DNA from 2 places in the Bacillus sp. PK6-025 genome. Region 1 is predicted to be linked to the other one. Evidence: riboswitches for the same ligand, from Rfam matches in the RefSeq annotation. Region 1 holds a riboswitch; the other holds the start of a gene.

Region 1 (7,590 bases):
ATAACAGCCGCGAATTGGAAGCGTTTTATCACAGGCCGTGCTTGATTGTCGTTTTAATCATTGTCCAGAAAATGGCATCGGCCGCTGACAGGCGAAGCGGATTTTTAATAAACTGCAGCAGCGCAGAATACCTGCGCTGCTGCAAGCGGGTTGAGTTATACGAGCGGTCCTCCGGCTTTTTCAATGTTTTCGGTATTAGAGAATTTTTTGAAATTCTTTTTGAATGCATTCGCCAAGTGGATCGCTTTTTCCTCGTATTCGTTTTCATCTGTCCAAGTTTTAGCCGGGTCAAGCACTTGATCAGGCACACCCGGAACATGGACCGGTGAATGAAGTCCGAAAATGCGGTCAGTCTTCATTTCGGCGTTATCCAGTTCTCCTTCTATCGCAGCCTGAACCATCGCTCTCGTATAAGCGAGGCTCATTCTTTCCCCTGTTCCGTATCCGCCGCCGGTCCAGCCTGTATTGACGAGAAAGACGCTGACGCCGTGCTCATCGATTTTTCTTCCGAGCATTTCAGCGTACACATGTGCAGGGAGCGGAAGGAACGGGGAACCGAAGCAGGTCGAGAATGTGGCTTCAGGAGCGGTGATCCCGCGTTCGGTGCCGGCGAGCTTGCTTGTATATCCGCTCAGGAAATGATACATGGCTTGTTCTTTCGTTAACTTGCTGATCGGAGGAAGCACGCCGAAAGCATCTGCCGTCAGAAATACAATGGTCTGCGGGTGTGCTGCGATGCTCGGCTTGACGATGTTGTCAATCGCATCAATCGGGTAAGCCGCTCTCGTGTTTTCCGTATAGAATGCGTCGGAATAGTCCGGCTCCCCGGTTTTGCCGTCAACCACGACATTTTCAAGAACGGAACCGAAGCGGATCGCATTGTAAATCTGCGGTTCTTTTTCTTTGCTTAAGTTAATGCACTTGGCGTAGCAGCCTCCTTCAATGTTGAAAACGCCTGTGCTGGACCAGCCGTGTTCGTCGTCACCGATCAGCTTCCGTTTCGGATCGGCGGAAAGCGTCGTTTTGCCTGTGCCTGACAATCCGAAGAAGAGAGCTGTTCCGCCTTCCTCGCCAATGTTTGCCGAACAGTGCATCGGTAAAATGTTTTGTTCAGGAAGAAGATAATTCATAATAGAAAAAATCGATTTTTTCATCTCTCCGGCATATTCGGTGCCTCCGATTAAAATCGTACGCTTTTCAAACGACACGATGATAAATGTTTCAGATCTGGTCCCGTCAATGAGCGGATCGGCTTTGAAATGCGGAGCGGAAAGAATCGTAAACGGCTGTTCTTCAGGTTTTTTATCATGTTCTTCAGGTCTGATGAACAACTGTCTTGCAAACAGGTTGTGCCAGGCGAACTCGTTGACAACTGTAATCGGAAGCCGGTATTTTTCGTCTGCTCCTGCAAACCCTTCAAATACATACAATTCATCGCGTTCCTTTAAATAGCTGAGCACTTTTGTGTACAGCCGGTCAAAGGCGGCTTCTGAAATCGGCTGGTTTACTGCGCCCCAATCGATTTTGTCCTTTGTGCTCGCTTCTTCCACAATGAATTTGTCTTTTGGCGAGCGGCCGGTGTATGTACCGGTTGTAGCCCGCACGGCTCCGGAAGATGTTAAGACTCCTTCTTTGCGTTCAAGGACTTTTTCAACCAAAAGGGGAACGGATAAGTTCAGCTGAACGTTTTCGCCCATTAATAACGTTTGTAAGTCAGTTGTTAAATCTACAGAATTCATAAAAAACCTTCCTTTGCGTGTTTTTTAATGTGTATAACATTAATGTAGAATTAGTATAACACATTTACTCTTATAGTCTATACCGTTTCTTCATTTTTCGTTCGGGTTTTTTCTCGAAAGACAAGTTTAAATTTATTGCGGCCGATATTGACATAACAAGCCATTTTAAGATAAGATATTTCATTGAGCGGATACTCTTATCCCGAGCTGGTGGAGGGACAGGCCCAATGAAACCCAGCAACCGGTTTCTCTTATTAATGGAAAAAAACAGTTTCTGAGACAACTACGGTGCTAACCTGATGCAAGGTGTTCAATACCTTGAGCGATAAGAGTGAAAGGCACGCAATACCAGACCCTTTCCTCAGCGAATAGGAAAAGGTTTTTTTATTGCATAAATCGAGATCCAAAAATTGCTAAAAAAACTGCCTTCAGGAGGAAGGTACTCGGCGTTTTTCACAGGACGTGAAAGGTTTTAGCCGAGTATCAAGCAGGAGGAAGGTACTGGGCGTTTTTCACAGGACGTGAAAGGTCTAGCCGGGCAGCCAGTCAGGAAAAATTCTATTAAGAGGAATTTTGACTTAGAATCTCGTCAAGAATAGCATATGGAAATTGTTTCAAAACGAGAGCGTATGAAGCCCGAGTATCGTCATATAATCAAGAGGGACGAGATCCGTATCATACTTAAGATCACGGCTGATCTTCATATACAGGAGGAAACATAAATGAGCAAAAACCGTCGGTTATTTACATCAGAGTCAGTTACGGAGGGACATCCGGACAAAATTTGCGACCAGATTTCGGATAGTATATTAGACGAAATTTTAAAGAAAGATCCGAATGCCCGCGTTGCCTGTGAAACATCTGTGACAACCGGATTGGTGCTGGTAAGCGGTGAAATCACGACGTCCACTTACGTCGATATTCCGAAAACAGTCCGCGAAACGATTAAAGAAATTGGCTACACACGTGCAAAATACGGTTTTGATGCCGAAACTTGCGCGGTCTTAACGTCTATAGATGAACAGTCGCCAGATATTGCAATGGGAGTCGACCAGGCGCTTGAAGCGCGTGAAGGAGCAATGAGCGACGCTGAAATTGAAGCGATCGGAGCCGGAGACCAAGGTTTAATGTTCGGTTTTGCCTGCAACGAAACAAAGGAACTTATGCCTCTGCCGATTTCGCTTGCTCATAAATTGTCTCGCCGTTTGACAGAAGTCCGCAAAGAGGAAATTCTGCCGTATCTTCGTCCGGACGGAAAGACACAGGTAACTGTTGAGTATGATGAGAACAACAAGCCGATTCGCATCGATACAATTGTCATTTCGACTCAGCATCACCCTGAGATTTCGCTTGAACAAATTCAGCGCAATCTGAAAGAGCATGTCATCAACCCGGTAGTGCCAAAAGAGCTGATCGATGAAAACACGAAGTACTTCATTAATCCTACGGGCCGTTTTGTTATCGGAGGACCGCAGGGGGATGCCGGTTTAACAGGACGCAAAATCATCGTTGACACCTATGGCGGATATGCCCGTCACGGCGGCGGAGCGTTTTCCGGTAAGGATGCGACAAAGGTTGATAGATCTGCAGCTTATGCTGCGAGATATGTAGCGAAAAATATCGTCGCCGCAGGCCTTGCTGATTCCTGTGAAGTGCAGCTTGCCTACGCGATCGGTGTCGCACAGCCGGTATCCATTTCAATCGATACATTCGGTACAGGCAAAGCCAGTGAAGAAACATTGATCGAAGTGGTTCGCAAAAACTTTGATCTAAGACCTGCCGGCATTATTAAAATGCTCGATCTTCGCCGTCCGATTTACAAACAAACGGCAGCTTACGGACATTTCGGCCGCCTCGACCTCGATCTGCCTTGGGAGCGCACAGACAAAGCGGATCAGCTGAAGAAAGATGCATTAGGAGAATAACAACCGCATAGCCGCTTTCATAAGCGGCTTTGTTTTTCGATGGCAAAAAGCGGGCGGATGTGAAACGTTTTTCTTTAAACACTTGTCTAATCAAGAAGCAGACTTTGATTTCTGCACGAAATTTAAAAAATCGGAGGCAATACTATGTGTGGATTTGTAGGGGTATTCAATCATCGCCCATCATCCGAGACAGCAGCCCAGGAAGAACTGATTAAACAAATGAATGAAATGATTGTACACCGCGGTCCGGACGATGATGGGTACTATCATGATGAGCATGTAGGCTTCGGATTTAGAAGGCTCAGCATCATCGATGTGGAAAACGGAGGACAGCCTCTGTCTTATGAAGATGATTCCTATTGGATTATTTTTAATGGAGAAATCTATAACTATATAGAACTGAAAGACGAACTTATTTCAAAAGGATACGAGTTCAAAACCGATTCAGATACGGAAGTTTTGCTTGCGACTTACCGCCACTACAAACAGGAAGCTGCTTCCAAGCTGCGCGGAATGTTTGCTTTTTTAATCTGGGATAAAAAAGAACAGCTCCTATACGGAGCGCGCGATCCGTTCGGCATTAAGCCGCTCTATTTTACGAAAACGGACGGCCATGTTTATTTTGCGTCAGAAAGAAAGAGCCTAATGGCTGTTGATGCCGATTTGGAATTGAATGAAAAAGCGCTTCAGCAGTATACGTCGTTCCAATTTGTACCAGAGCCTGAGACGCTTGACAAAAAGGTGCAAAAAGTAGAACCGGGCCATCAGTTTACTGTCCGCCCGGGCGAGGATATTCAATTTAAAACATACTGGAAAGTTCAATTCAAGCCTGTTCAGACCGAAGAAGACAAGCTTGTTCAGGAAGTAAGAGACGCGATCTTTGATTCCGTAAAAGTCCATATGCGAAGCGATGTGCCTGTAGGTTCCTTCCTTTCCGGAGGCATCGACTCTTCTTTTATCGTGTCGGTGGCGAAGCAATTTCATCCCAACTTAAAAACGTTTTCTGTCGGCTTTGAACATGAAGGCTTCAGCGAAGTTGACGTTGCGAAAGAAACCGCTGATAGGGTCGGCGTGGAGAACTTCAGCGCGATCATTTCCCCTGAAGAATATATGAACGAGCTTCCAAAGATCGTCTGGCATCTGGATGATCCGTTGGCAGACCCTGCTGCAATTCCTTTGTATTTTGTCGCGAAGGAAGCGAAGAAGCAAGTTACGGTTGTTTTGTCCGGAGAAGGAGCAGATGAGCTGTTCGGCGGTTACAATATTTACCGGGAGCCGCTTTCATTAAAGCCGTTTGAACGAATTCCGTCCCCGCTGAAAAAGATGCTTCTGCACGTAGCTTCAGCGATGCCGGAAGGAATGAAAGGGAAAAGCTTTTTAATGAGGGGCTGTACACCTCTTGAAGAGAGATATATCGGCAACGCAAAGATTTTTGAAGAAGGCATGAAATCAAAACTTCTTCGCCAGTATGACAGCAACCTCTCTTACTGTGACGTGACAAAGCCATATTTTGAAGAAAGCAAGTCCTACAGCGAAATTAACAAAATGCAGTATGTCGATATCCACACATGGATGCGCGGTGACATTTTGCTGAAAGCCGACAAAATGACGATGGCCAATTCACTGGAACTCCGCGTTCCGTTTTTGGACAAAGTCGTATTTGAAGCGGCTTCCAAAATTCCGGAAGAGCTGAAAACGAAAAACGGCACGACAAAATATCTGCTTAGAAAAGCGGCGGAAGGCATCGTTCCAGATCATGTCTTAAACCGCAAAAAGCTAGGGTTCCCTGTGCCGATCCGCCACTGGCTGAAAAACGAAATGCATGACTGGGCCGTGAACATCATTAAAGAGAGCGAGACAGACGCATATATCCATAAAGATTACGTGCTTCAGCTTCTTGAAGACCACTGCGCCAACAAAGCGGATAACAGCCGTAAAATCTGGACGGTTCTCATCTTTATGATCTGGCACAGCATTTTCGTTGAAAAGCGCTTTGTACCGGAAGAACTGAACCATCAGCCAAAAGAAGTCATTATCGTTTAAGTGAAAAAAGAAGGTTTTCGTTAATCGAAAACCTTCTTTTTTTATGCCGGTTTTTCAGCTGATAAATCTGCTAGCACACGTTCACATTCGGAGAAGAGATTGTCAAAAATCACTTCCCACGACTGGGTAAGGGCATAGCTTCTCGCATCGTATGACATCCGTTTTTTTAACGGCACATTGGAGAGGACGCGCAATATATTTTCGGTGAATGCATCCGGATTTCCAGGTTCGGAAAGAAAACCGTTTCTTCCGTTTTGTATAAAGTCTTTCAGGCCGCCGGAATCTGCCCCGATAACAGGCGTCCCGCAGGCGAGCGCTTCAAGCGCGGAATTTCCGAAGGTTTCCGTCGGAGAAGGAAAGACGAACAAATCTGAGCTTGCATAAATGCTTGCCAGCTCTTCTCCTTTGACATAGCCGGCAAAAGTCATATTGAGGGGAGCCCGCTTCTCAAGCTCTTTTTTTAACGGGCCGTCTCCCGCGATCAGCCAGTGGACGCCATCTTTCAAATTGGGGTGACTTGCGATCTTGAGCAGCGTCTCCAAATCTTTCTCAGGTGCAAGCCTTCCGACATAGCTGAGGATATAGGTTTCCTTTATGCCGTATCGCTTGCGGATGTGTTCGGTTTGATGCGCCGGACTGAACAGCGAGCAGTCCACGCCGCGCTTCCAGATGGAGAGGTTCCTGAATTGTTTGGCTTTGAGCTGCATAAACGTTTCGCGCGAAGGGACAAAAATTTTTCGAAAATCTTTATGAAACCAGTGCATATATTTCCATAATAATTTGGAAAACATTTGAAGATCATAATATGAAAGGTACTGGTCAAAATCGGTATGGTAAGAGCCTACGACAGGGATGTTCCATTTCTTCGCAAGCTTGAGCCCTGCCAGGCCGATATTAAAAGGAGTCGCGATGTGAATGAGATCGGGATTGAATTCGCGGAGTTCTGATTTCATTTTGATGAGATTAGGAAGAGCGATTCTGCACTCGGGGTATAAGAAGAACGGCATGCTCGTAAAACGGCGGATGCGGCTCGAAAATTGTGTTTCATGCGTGCTTTCCGGCGCAAATACTTTATAGGGCATCCCGTTTTTTTCAAGATAATCCGTATACCTTTTCAGCGTTCTGGCGCATCCGTTCACATCCGGTGTAAAAGTGTCCGTAAATATCGCAATTTTCATCGTTTCCCCTCCTGTTTGTGATGTAAAAAATCAGTGACGCTTTGGAAGAAACGGCCGGCTTAGAAAACCATCGCCGACAAAGTTCCGACTGATATCCCGAGGGCCGTCCCTGCCAGAACATCCGAAGGATAATGAAGACCGAGATAAATTCTGGAGAGTCCCACACTGATGCCTACCGGAATTAATAAAAGCGCGAGTATCGGAAAGAATATCATTAGCGGTGTAATGACGGAAAATGCCGCGGTCGTATGGCCGGATGGAAAAGAATGATCCTTGAGCGGATTTTGCAAAACCTGTGTTTCCTTTAGCGTTAAATACGGCCGCTTTCTTGGATACAGCTTTTTGATCAGCATGACTTGAAGGTGGCTGACCAAAAGTGCAATGGCGCTGGCGATCCCCGCTGTACGAACACTTCCGGATCCGAACAGCAAGAGAGACAGGCAAGCGGAAATCGTGCAGAATGCCCCTCCCAGATGTGTTGAGGAACGAAAGTAACGGTTTAGTGCTTTTTGGTGAAATAAGCTGTTCATACCGAGGAAGACCCGGCATTCAAAGTTGTAGATGCCGACCATCAGTTTATTCAAATGTCATAACCCCCTTTACATGAATGGCTGCTTCATGTTTATTGTAAAAAATGAATGTTTAGCAAATGATAAGTATTTGTAAAGATTTCGGAAAAGAAAAAAGCCGCAGACGCGTGCGGCC
Region 2 (7,590 bases), 2.1 Mb from region 1:
TCGGTGTACTATTGATGTAGTACACCGATACAGTGACTAGAGGAGGATATGTTTTGCGGTCTTTCAGCGGTTTATTTAAAAAAGATTTTCTCATGGCAAGGTTTTGGTTTTTGGTTTGGATGCTGTGCATGATTTGTGCGATTATTGCAAGCTTTTGGTTTGCTCATTATACAGGCGAATCAATGGCTCTTTTTGGGGCGCTAGTGACCATTTTATTATTTCATAGTCTGTTTTGTCCTTTAATGATCCTAGCTCAGCTCCGTCTGGAAGGGAAGACGCAGCTTTGGTTATATAATCCGAACAACAGTGCGTTATTGCTGGTGTCAAAGCTTGCTTCAGCTGCCGTATACCAATTGATTTCCCACGCTGTTTTATTCATTTTCGGGCTGGTTGTCAGAAGCGTTCTGCTCTCCAGCAGCGCCGGTCTGTTTTCCGTGTCAGATTTGCTTCTCGTCAATATCGCTGTCTTTTTAGGCTCCATCAGTTTTTCCACATGGGTGATGTTTCTGTGGACGGTATATGAAGCGCTCAGAAAATATCCGGCTATCAAAAAAATCCGCTGGATCATTCCCTTGCTAATCTACAGTGCTTACGGATTAATCGAGGCGCTGTTCATCGAGAGCGGCTTATTCCAGGAATTGCAGAAATTGTGGAGCATTTCTTTAAAGGCTGAATTCAAACTTCATTACGAACATTCAGGATGGACTGTTACATTTTCTCAAGTTGATTTGCCGGGTGTTCTCCTGGTGTATTACACAGTCTTAGGCGTCTGTCTCTTCTATCTCTCCTGCAAATTACTGAACAGAAGAGTTGAGGTGTAAAAGAATGGCAAATGAATTTTCTGCTTCAAAGCCGATCTATAGGCAAATAGCCGAACAGCTCTTTAAAAAAATGATTCGCGGAGAGATCAAGCCGGGAGAAAAATTGCCTTCGGTCCGTGAGCTGGCTGTTCAGACACAGGTAAATCCGAATACAATCCAAAGAACCTACAATGAAATGGAAAGGATGGGCGTGGTGGAGACCAGAAGGGGACAGGGCACCTTTGTTGTTGAACATACGGAAGTCATCGATGATTTAAAGCGGGAGATGAGGACGGAAGTTATCGGGCAATTTGTCCAGAGCATGGAAGAGCTTGGCTTGTCTAAACAAGACATGTTGTTGGAACTTGACCGTTTTCTTCAGAAAGGAGATCCCAAATGAAGATTGAGCTGAAAAATGTCACGAAGAAGTTTGGCAAAGAGTATGCGCTCAAAGAGGCCGATCTGTCACTTTCTCCCGGGAAAATTTACGGGTTGACAGGACCGAACGGCAGCGGCAAATCTACGATCTTGAAGCTGATCACAGGGCTCTCGTTTCCGGATTCGGGCTCGGTGCTGATCGGAGGGCGGCCGGCAGCCAGAAAGGAGACGAAGAACATCGCCTATTTAACAGAGCTCGATATGTTCTACGATCCATTTCGGGTCAAGGATATGATTCACTTTTATGAAACCCAGTTTTCCGATTTCCGTATAAATAAAGCGTGGGATCTGTTAAAGGACATGAAAATCGACGGGGATAAAAAAATCGGCAAGCTTTCCAAAGGCAACCGGGGCAGGCTGAAGCTCGCGCTCACATTGGCGCGCGATGCAGCAGTCGTGCTGCTTGATGAGCCGTTTTCCGGTCTTGATCCGATGGTGAGAGAATCGATCGTCAAAAGCCTTCTTACATATTTGGAGCTTGATAAGCAGACAATCGTCATCGCCACCCATGAGATTCATGAAATTGAACAAATTTTGGATGAGGTCGTTGTCGTCTTAAATGGCCGAATTGAAGAAAAAAAGGATGTCGAACAGCTGCGCGAGGAATCCGGAATGTCGCTTTTGGAATGGCTGAAACGGTTTATTGAAGAAAAAAATTGAAAAGGCTGGAGGAGAAACAGTGGAAACACTTTTGGAATTAAAAAATGTATCAAAAACGATCAGGGGGAAAAAGATTATCGACGGCTTGAGCTTTGACGTGCGGGCAGGCGAAATATTCGGCTTCCTGGGTCCGAACGGCGCCGGAAAAACGACGACGATCCGGATGATTGTCGGGCATATGAACATCACCGCCGGTGAAATCGCCGTGTGCGGCGTCAGCGTAAAAGAAAATTTTGAAAAGGCCGCGCGGCATATCGGAGCGATCGTTGAAAATCCGGAACTGTATAAATTTTTAACGGGCTATCAAAACCTTCAGCAATACGCGCGCATGACGAAAGGCGTGACGAAACAGAAAATTGACGAAATCGTCGAGCTTGTCGGATTGAAAAACAGGATCAATGATAAGGTCAAAACGTATTCTTTAGGAATGAGACAAAGGCTTGGCCTGGCCCAAAGCCTTTTGCACGATCCGAAGCTCTTGATTCTCGATGAGCCGACGAACGGGCTTGATCCGGCCGGTATCCGGGAAATTCGCGATCATTTAAGAAAGCTGACGAGAGAAAGAGGTATGGCGGTCATCGTTTCAAGCCACCTGCTTTCAGAAATGGAGCTGATGTGCGACAGGATCGCCATTATCCAGAACGGAAAGCTCCGGGATATTCAGCATGTGCACGGACCCGCTCAGGATGAAAAGAAGCGCTATTATATTCAAGCGGATGACAATCAGGCTCTGATGCGGGAAGCGGCTGCCTTCAAAAAGATGAAGGTTGACGAAGCGGATGGCGGGATAGAGCTCAGCCTTCAAAAGGATGAAGTGCCTGATTTGATCAAACACTTGTCAGACAACGGTGTCCGCCTATATGAAGTGAAGGCTGTGAACAAATCGCTGGAAGACCGGTTCCTGGAAATCACCGCAGAGAAGGAGGAAGCTCAGCATGTTTAATCTCATCGTAAATGAATGGATCAAAATTTTTAATCGAAAAGGCACATATGTCATGATTGCGATTTTGCTGTTATCTGCCATCGGGCTGGGCGTTCTCACAAAGACGATCGGAGAGACAGACCAAAACCCGGACTGGAAAAAAGAATTGATGCAGGAAAATAAAGATATGAAAGAACAACTTAAAGGGGTCAATAATCCGGCACTTGAAAAAAGCTATGAACGGTTGACCGCCATTAATGAGTATCGAATCAAGCACGATTTGCCGGAAGACGGGGACTATTCGGCCCTGTCGTTCATCAGCGACGCGAGCAGCACCATTCCTCTCCTCGGTCTGTTTGTGATCACGGTGGCTGCGGGAATCGTTGCGAATGAATTCAACTGGGGAACGGTGAAGCTGCTTGTCATCAGGCCGATCAGCCGCTTTAAAATTTTGCTGGCAAAATATTTTACAGTTCTGCTTTTTGCATTGGCTTTGCTTTTCATTCTGTTCGCAAGCGCGGGTATCACAGGCATTGCTTTATTCGGGGCAGGCGACGGCAGCCAGGTTCACTTGGCGTACGCCGATGGAACAGTTGAAGAAAAAAGCCTGCTGCTGCACTTGGCCGGCAGCTATTTGCTGAATTCAATCTCGCTTTTGATGATGGCGACAATGGCCTTTATGATTTCAGCTGTTTTCAGAAACAGCTCGCTTGCCGTAGGTATTTCAATTTTCCTTTTGGCAATGGGCGGAACGGTGACAAACTTGCTCGCAACGAAATTTGATTGGGTGAAATACATCTTATTTGCCAACACTGATCTCACTCAATACTTTGACGGATCTCCGCTTGTTTCAGACATGACGCTGGGATTCTCGATTGTGGTGCTGGCTGTCTATTTTATCGTTTTTCATGTGCTCGCCTTTGGTGCATTCACAAAAAGAGACATCGCTTCATAAGCGGTTTTCGCAAAAAAAGCCTGACGCCGGTTTTCCGGGCGTCAGGCTTTTTTTAAATATAAAAAGACTGCTGACATTCGGTCAGCAGTCCTGTATGAAGATCAGCGGTTCACAGCTTACGCTTTTGTTACGTTAGCAGCTTGTGGTCCGCGGTTTCCTTCAACGATTTCGAAAGATACAGATTGGCCTTCTTCCAAAGTTTTGAAGCCTTCGCCTTGAATAGCAGAGAAATGAACGAATACATCGTCTTGTCCTTCAACTTCGATGAATCCGAAACCTTTTTCAGAGTTAAACCATTTTACTTTACCTTCTAGCATGAAATTTCCTCCTAAAGCGATAACGCTTAAATTCACTATTCTTGCTCTAAAACAAACTTCCAAGACGAAAACTCTTACAAAACTTTCTTCTTAAAGATAGTTCGAACAAAAATAATTACCTTTACTTTACCAGTGTTTAAGCGAAATTACAACTGCTAAACACAATTTTTTTAAAAAAAGTGAAATTTAATAATCAGGGCGAAAAATAAAGCATTAAAAAGCGGGTTTTTGAAATTTTCACAATTCTGATTGACAACATTTCAAAGAAGCTGTAAAGTTAGGTAAAACTTCATGCATCAACACTTCTTATTCAGAGAGGCGGAGGGAATTGGCCCTATGAAGCCTCGGCAGCGGGTTCTGCATACAGCAGAATACTGTGCCACATCCAACAAGCCGTACGGGCTTGGAAGATAAGAAGAGAGCGGACCACTCTATTTACTTCGTGTCGTCTAAGGCTTCTTCTTATTTTTTAAGAGGGAGCCTTTTTTGTTAGCCAAAAAGAGGAGGAAGATCATCATGATTACATTTGAAGGCGTTGAAAAGGTCTATGAAAGCGGCGGACAGAAGGTTCATGCGCTCAATGGAATCGACCTTCATGTAGATAAAGGGGAAATATACGGCGTCATCGGATTCAGCGGCGCAGGGAAAAGCACGCTGATCCGCTGTGTGAACTTCCTTGAAAAACCGACGGCCGGAAAGGTATTCGTCGGCGGAAGAGACTTGATGTCTCTGTCGAAAGCTGAGATTCGAGCTGTTAAAAGGAAGATCGGCATGGTATTTCAGCATTTTAACCTGTTAAATTCAAAGACGATTTTCGCTAATGTCGCTGAGCCGCTCGCGCTTGTCAAAACACCGAAAGCCGAAATCAAGCAAAAAGTGACGGAACTGCTCCATTTTGTCGGACTTGAGGATAAAGCCCGCGATTATCCGGATCAGCTGTCGGGCGGCCAAAAGCAGCGCGTCGGCATTGCCCGGGCGCTGGCGACAAATCCGGAGGTTCTGCTCTGTGATGAAGCGACATCCGCGCTTGACCCGCAGACGACCGGCGATATTTTGAAGCTGCTGAAGCGCGTCAACGAACAATATAACATCACGATTTTGTTGATCACTCATGAAATGAATGTGGCAAAAGAAATCTGCGACAAAGTCGCGGTCATTGAAAAAGGAAGGATCATTGAATCAGGCAGCGTGTTTGACGTGTTTTCCGCGCCGGAAACCGAAACGGCCAAAAGCTTTGTCAAATCAGCCATCGACCACGAGATACCTGAATCGATTCAAAAATTAAATGTGAAGCATCTCTACCAGCTTCAATTTGTCGGCGAATCTTCCGGGAAGCCATTTCTTTCGCAAGTGGCAAAGCGGTTTGACGTAGAAGTCAACATTCTGCACGGAACGATTACAGAGCTTCAGGGAATTCCGTTTGGCAGTATGACGGTTGAACTGCAGGGGGAAGACGGTGAAATCGGGCGGGCGCTCGAATATATCCGCAGAGAAAACATTCGCATCAGGGAGGTATAAGCATGCTTGTTACATATGACCAAATCATTGACGCACTGGTTCAGACGATTCAAATGACGGTTTTCTCGCTTTTATTTTCAAGCGTGATCGGCATTCCGCTCGGCATTTTGCTGGTTGTCACAAGGAAGGGGCATCTGCTTGAAAATCCGGCAGTTTTTACGGTTGTCAATATGATCATTAACATTTTCCGTTCCGTTCCGTTTATCATCTTGATGGTTGCTTTAATTCCGGTGACAAGGCTGATTGTGGGGACGTCCATCGGCACATCGGCAGCGATTGTTCCCCTGACTTTTTATGCGGGGCCTTACATCGCAAGGCTCGTCGAGAACTCTCTGCTTGAAGTCGATCCGGGAGTCATTGAAGCCGCTGAAGCAATGGGAGCGACTCCGCGGCAGATCATCTTCCGGTTTCTGATTCCGGAAGCGCTCGGTTCGCTTGTGCTGAGTTTTACGGTGGCAACGGTCGGATTGGTCGGAGCGTCGGCGATGGCTGGTGCGATAGGCGCCGGCGGTCTTGGGGATTTGGCGATCACATACGGCTACCAAAGGTTTGACACGCTGACGATGATCATCACGGTTGCAATTCTCGTCATCGTTGTGCAGGGATTGCAGACATCCGGAAACGTTCTGTCCAAAAAATTGAGAAGAAGATAAACAGAGAGGGAGACAGCTATGATGAAAAAGTTCACATTTGTTATCATTTTACTGCTGCTTGCGGGAGTGATCGCGGGGTGTGCGGCAGACTCTGATGCGAAAACCATTAAAATCGGCATCAGCGGAACGGATACAAGAATCTGGGACTTTGTGAAGAAAAAAGCCGAGAAAGAAGGCTTAAAGCTTGAAATCGTCAAATATTCTGATTATGTTCAGCCGAACCAGGCTTTGGCGGGCGGTGACATTGACGCCAATGCATTTCAGACGATATCTTACTTTAATGCATTCAAAAAGGAACGCAATCTTGAACTATCGCCGATCGGCACAACGATCATCGCTCCGATGGGCATTTATTCCGAGAAGTATGATTCGCCTGACGATATACCAAACGGCGCGGAAATCGCTGTTCCGAGCGAAGCGACGAACATGGGCAGAGCCTTGCTCCTGTTGGAGTCCGCCGGCCTGCTTCAATTAAAGGACGGATTTGACGGAAACGGAACGCTTGATGCGATTAAAGAAAATCCTAAAAAACTCAAAATCACAACGGTGGCCGCAGAGCAAACGCCGCGCGTGCTTCCCGACGTCGCTGCATCTGTTATCAACAACGGCATAGCGGTTGACGCCGGCTTCCATCCTGTCAAAGATTCGATTAAACTGGAAGACGAAACAGCGACACCGTACATCAACATTATTGCGGCCAGAACAGAAGACCGGGACCGTGAAGATTTGAAAAAGATCGTTGAGCTGTACCAATCAGACGATACCGCTGAATTGATCAAAAAAGAGTTTGACGGTGCACAGCTGCCGACTTTTGTTCCACTGAAAGACATCGGCGAATAAAATGTCAGTCGCGCAATTGATTCCCGGGTCATATATTGAAATACATCGATAATTCCTACTTGACCAATCAGGTTTGTTGTACTATAGTTTTTAAATGTAAAAAATTCTGGGGGTGCTTTTGTTACCATGACATTATTTGTTGTTATTAATATTATCGTCATGCTCGGCCTGATGGCGCTCCTTTATATGATGCAAAAAAAACATGTTTCGTTTTCTAAGCGGGTATTTACCGCTCTGGGAATCGGCATTGTTTTTGGATTCGCTTTGCATTTTATATATGGTTCGTCTTCAGAAACGATTACGCAGACATCTGATTGGTTTAATATTGCAGGCGGCGGCTATGTGAAGCTTTTGCAGATGATCGTTATGCCGCTTGTATTCATCTCGATTTTGGGTGCTTTTACAAAGCTTAAACTGACGCACAATATCGGAAAAATCAGCGGATTGATCATCGGCCTCTTGATCGCGACGACAGCTGTCGCTGCTG

Evidence for each region. A riboswitch is a leader RNA that binds a small molecule or an ion and turns the genes downstream of it on or off. The one in region 1 is predicted to bind S-adenosylmethionine.
Region 2: another riboswitch for S-adenosylmethionine. It lies ahead of M1D67_RS05030 (methionine ABC transporter ATP-binding protein); the one in region 1 lies ahead of metK (methionine adenosyltransferase).

The regions. Positions count from the first base shown of each region.
Region 1 covers NZ_CP096509.1:3,258,844-3,266,433, reverse strand. Annotated here, with positions in the region: gene pckA (phosphoenolpyruvate carboxykinase (ATP)) at 156-1,739, opposite strand; SAM riboswitch class I at 1,934-2,071, shown strand; gene metK (methionine adenosyltransferase) at 2,462-3,664, shown strand; gene asnB (asparagine synthase (glutamine-hydrolyzing)) at 3,809-5,707, shown strand; gene M1D67_RS16650 (glycosyltransferase family 4 protein) at 5,749-6,885, opposite strand; gene M1D67_RS16645 (phosphatase PAP2 family protein) at 6,945-7,469, opposite strand.
Region 2 covers NZ_CP096509.1:987,300-994,889, forward strand. Annotated here, with positions in the region: gene M1D67_RS05000 (hypothetical protein) at 54-821, shown strand; gene M1D67_RS05005 (GntR family transcriptional regulator) at 826-1,200, shown strand; gene M1D67_RS05010 (ABC transporter ATP-binding protein) at 1,197-1,898, shown strand; gene M1D67_RS05015 (ABC transporter ATP-binding protein) at 1,918-2,841, shown strand; gene M1D67_RS05020 (ABC transporter permease) at 2,834-3,775, shown strand; gene cspB (cold shock-like protein CspB) at 3,892-4,092, opposite strand; SAM riboswitch class I at 4,396-4,509, shown strand; gene M1D67_RS05030 (methionine ABC transporter ATP-binding protein) at 4,609-5,610, shown strand; gene M1D67_RS05035 (methionine ABC transporter permease) at 5,613-6,263, shown strand; gene M1D67_RS05040 (MetQ/NlpA family ABC transporter substrate-binding protein) at 6,285-7,103, shown strand; gene M1D67_RS05045 (L-cystine transporter) at 7,230-7,590, shown strand, end outside.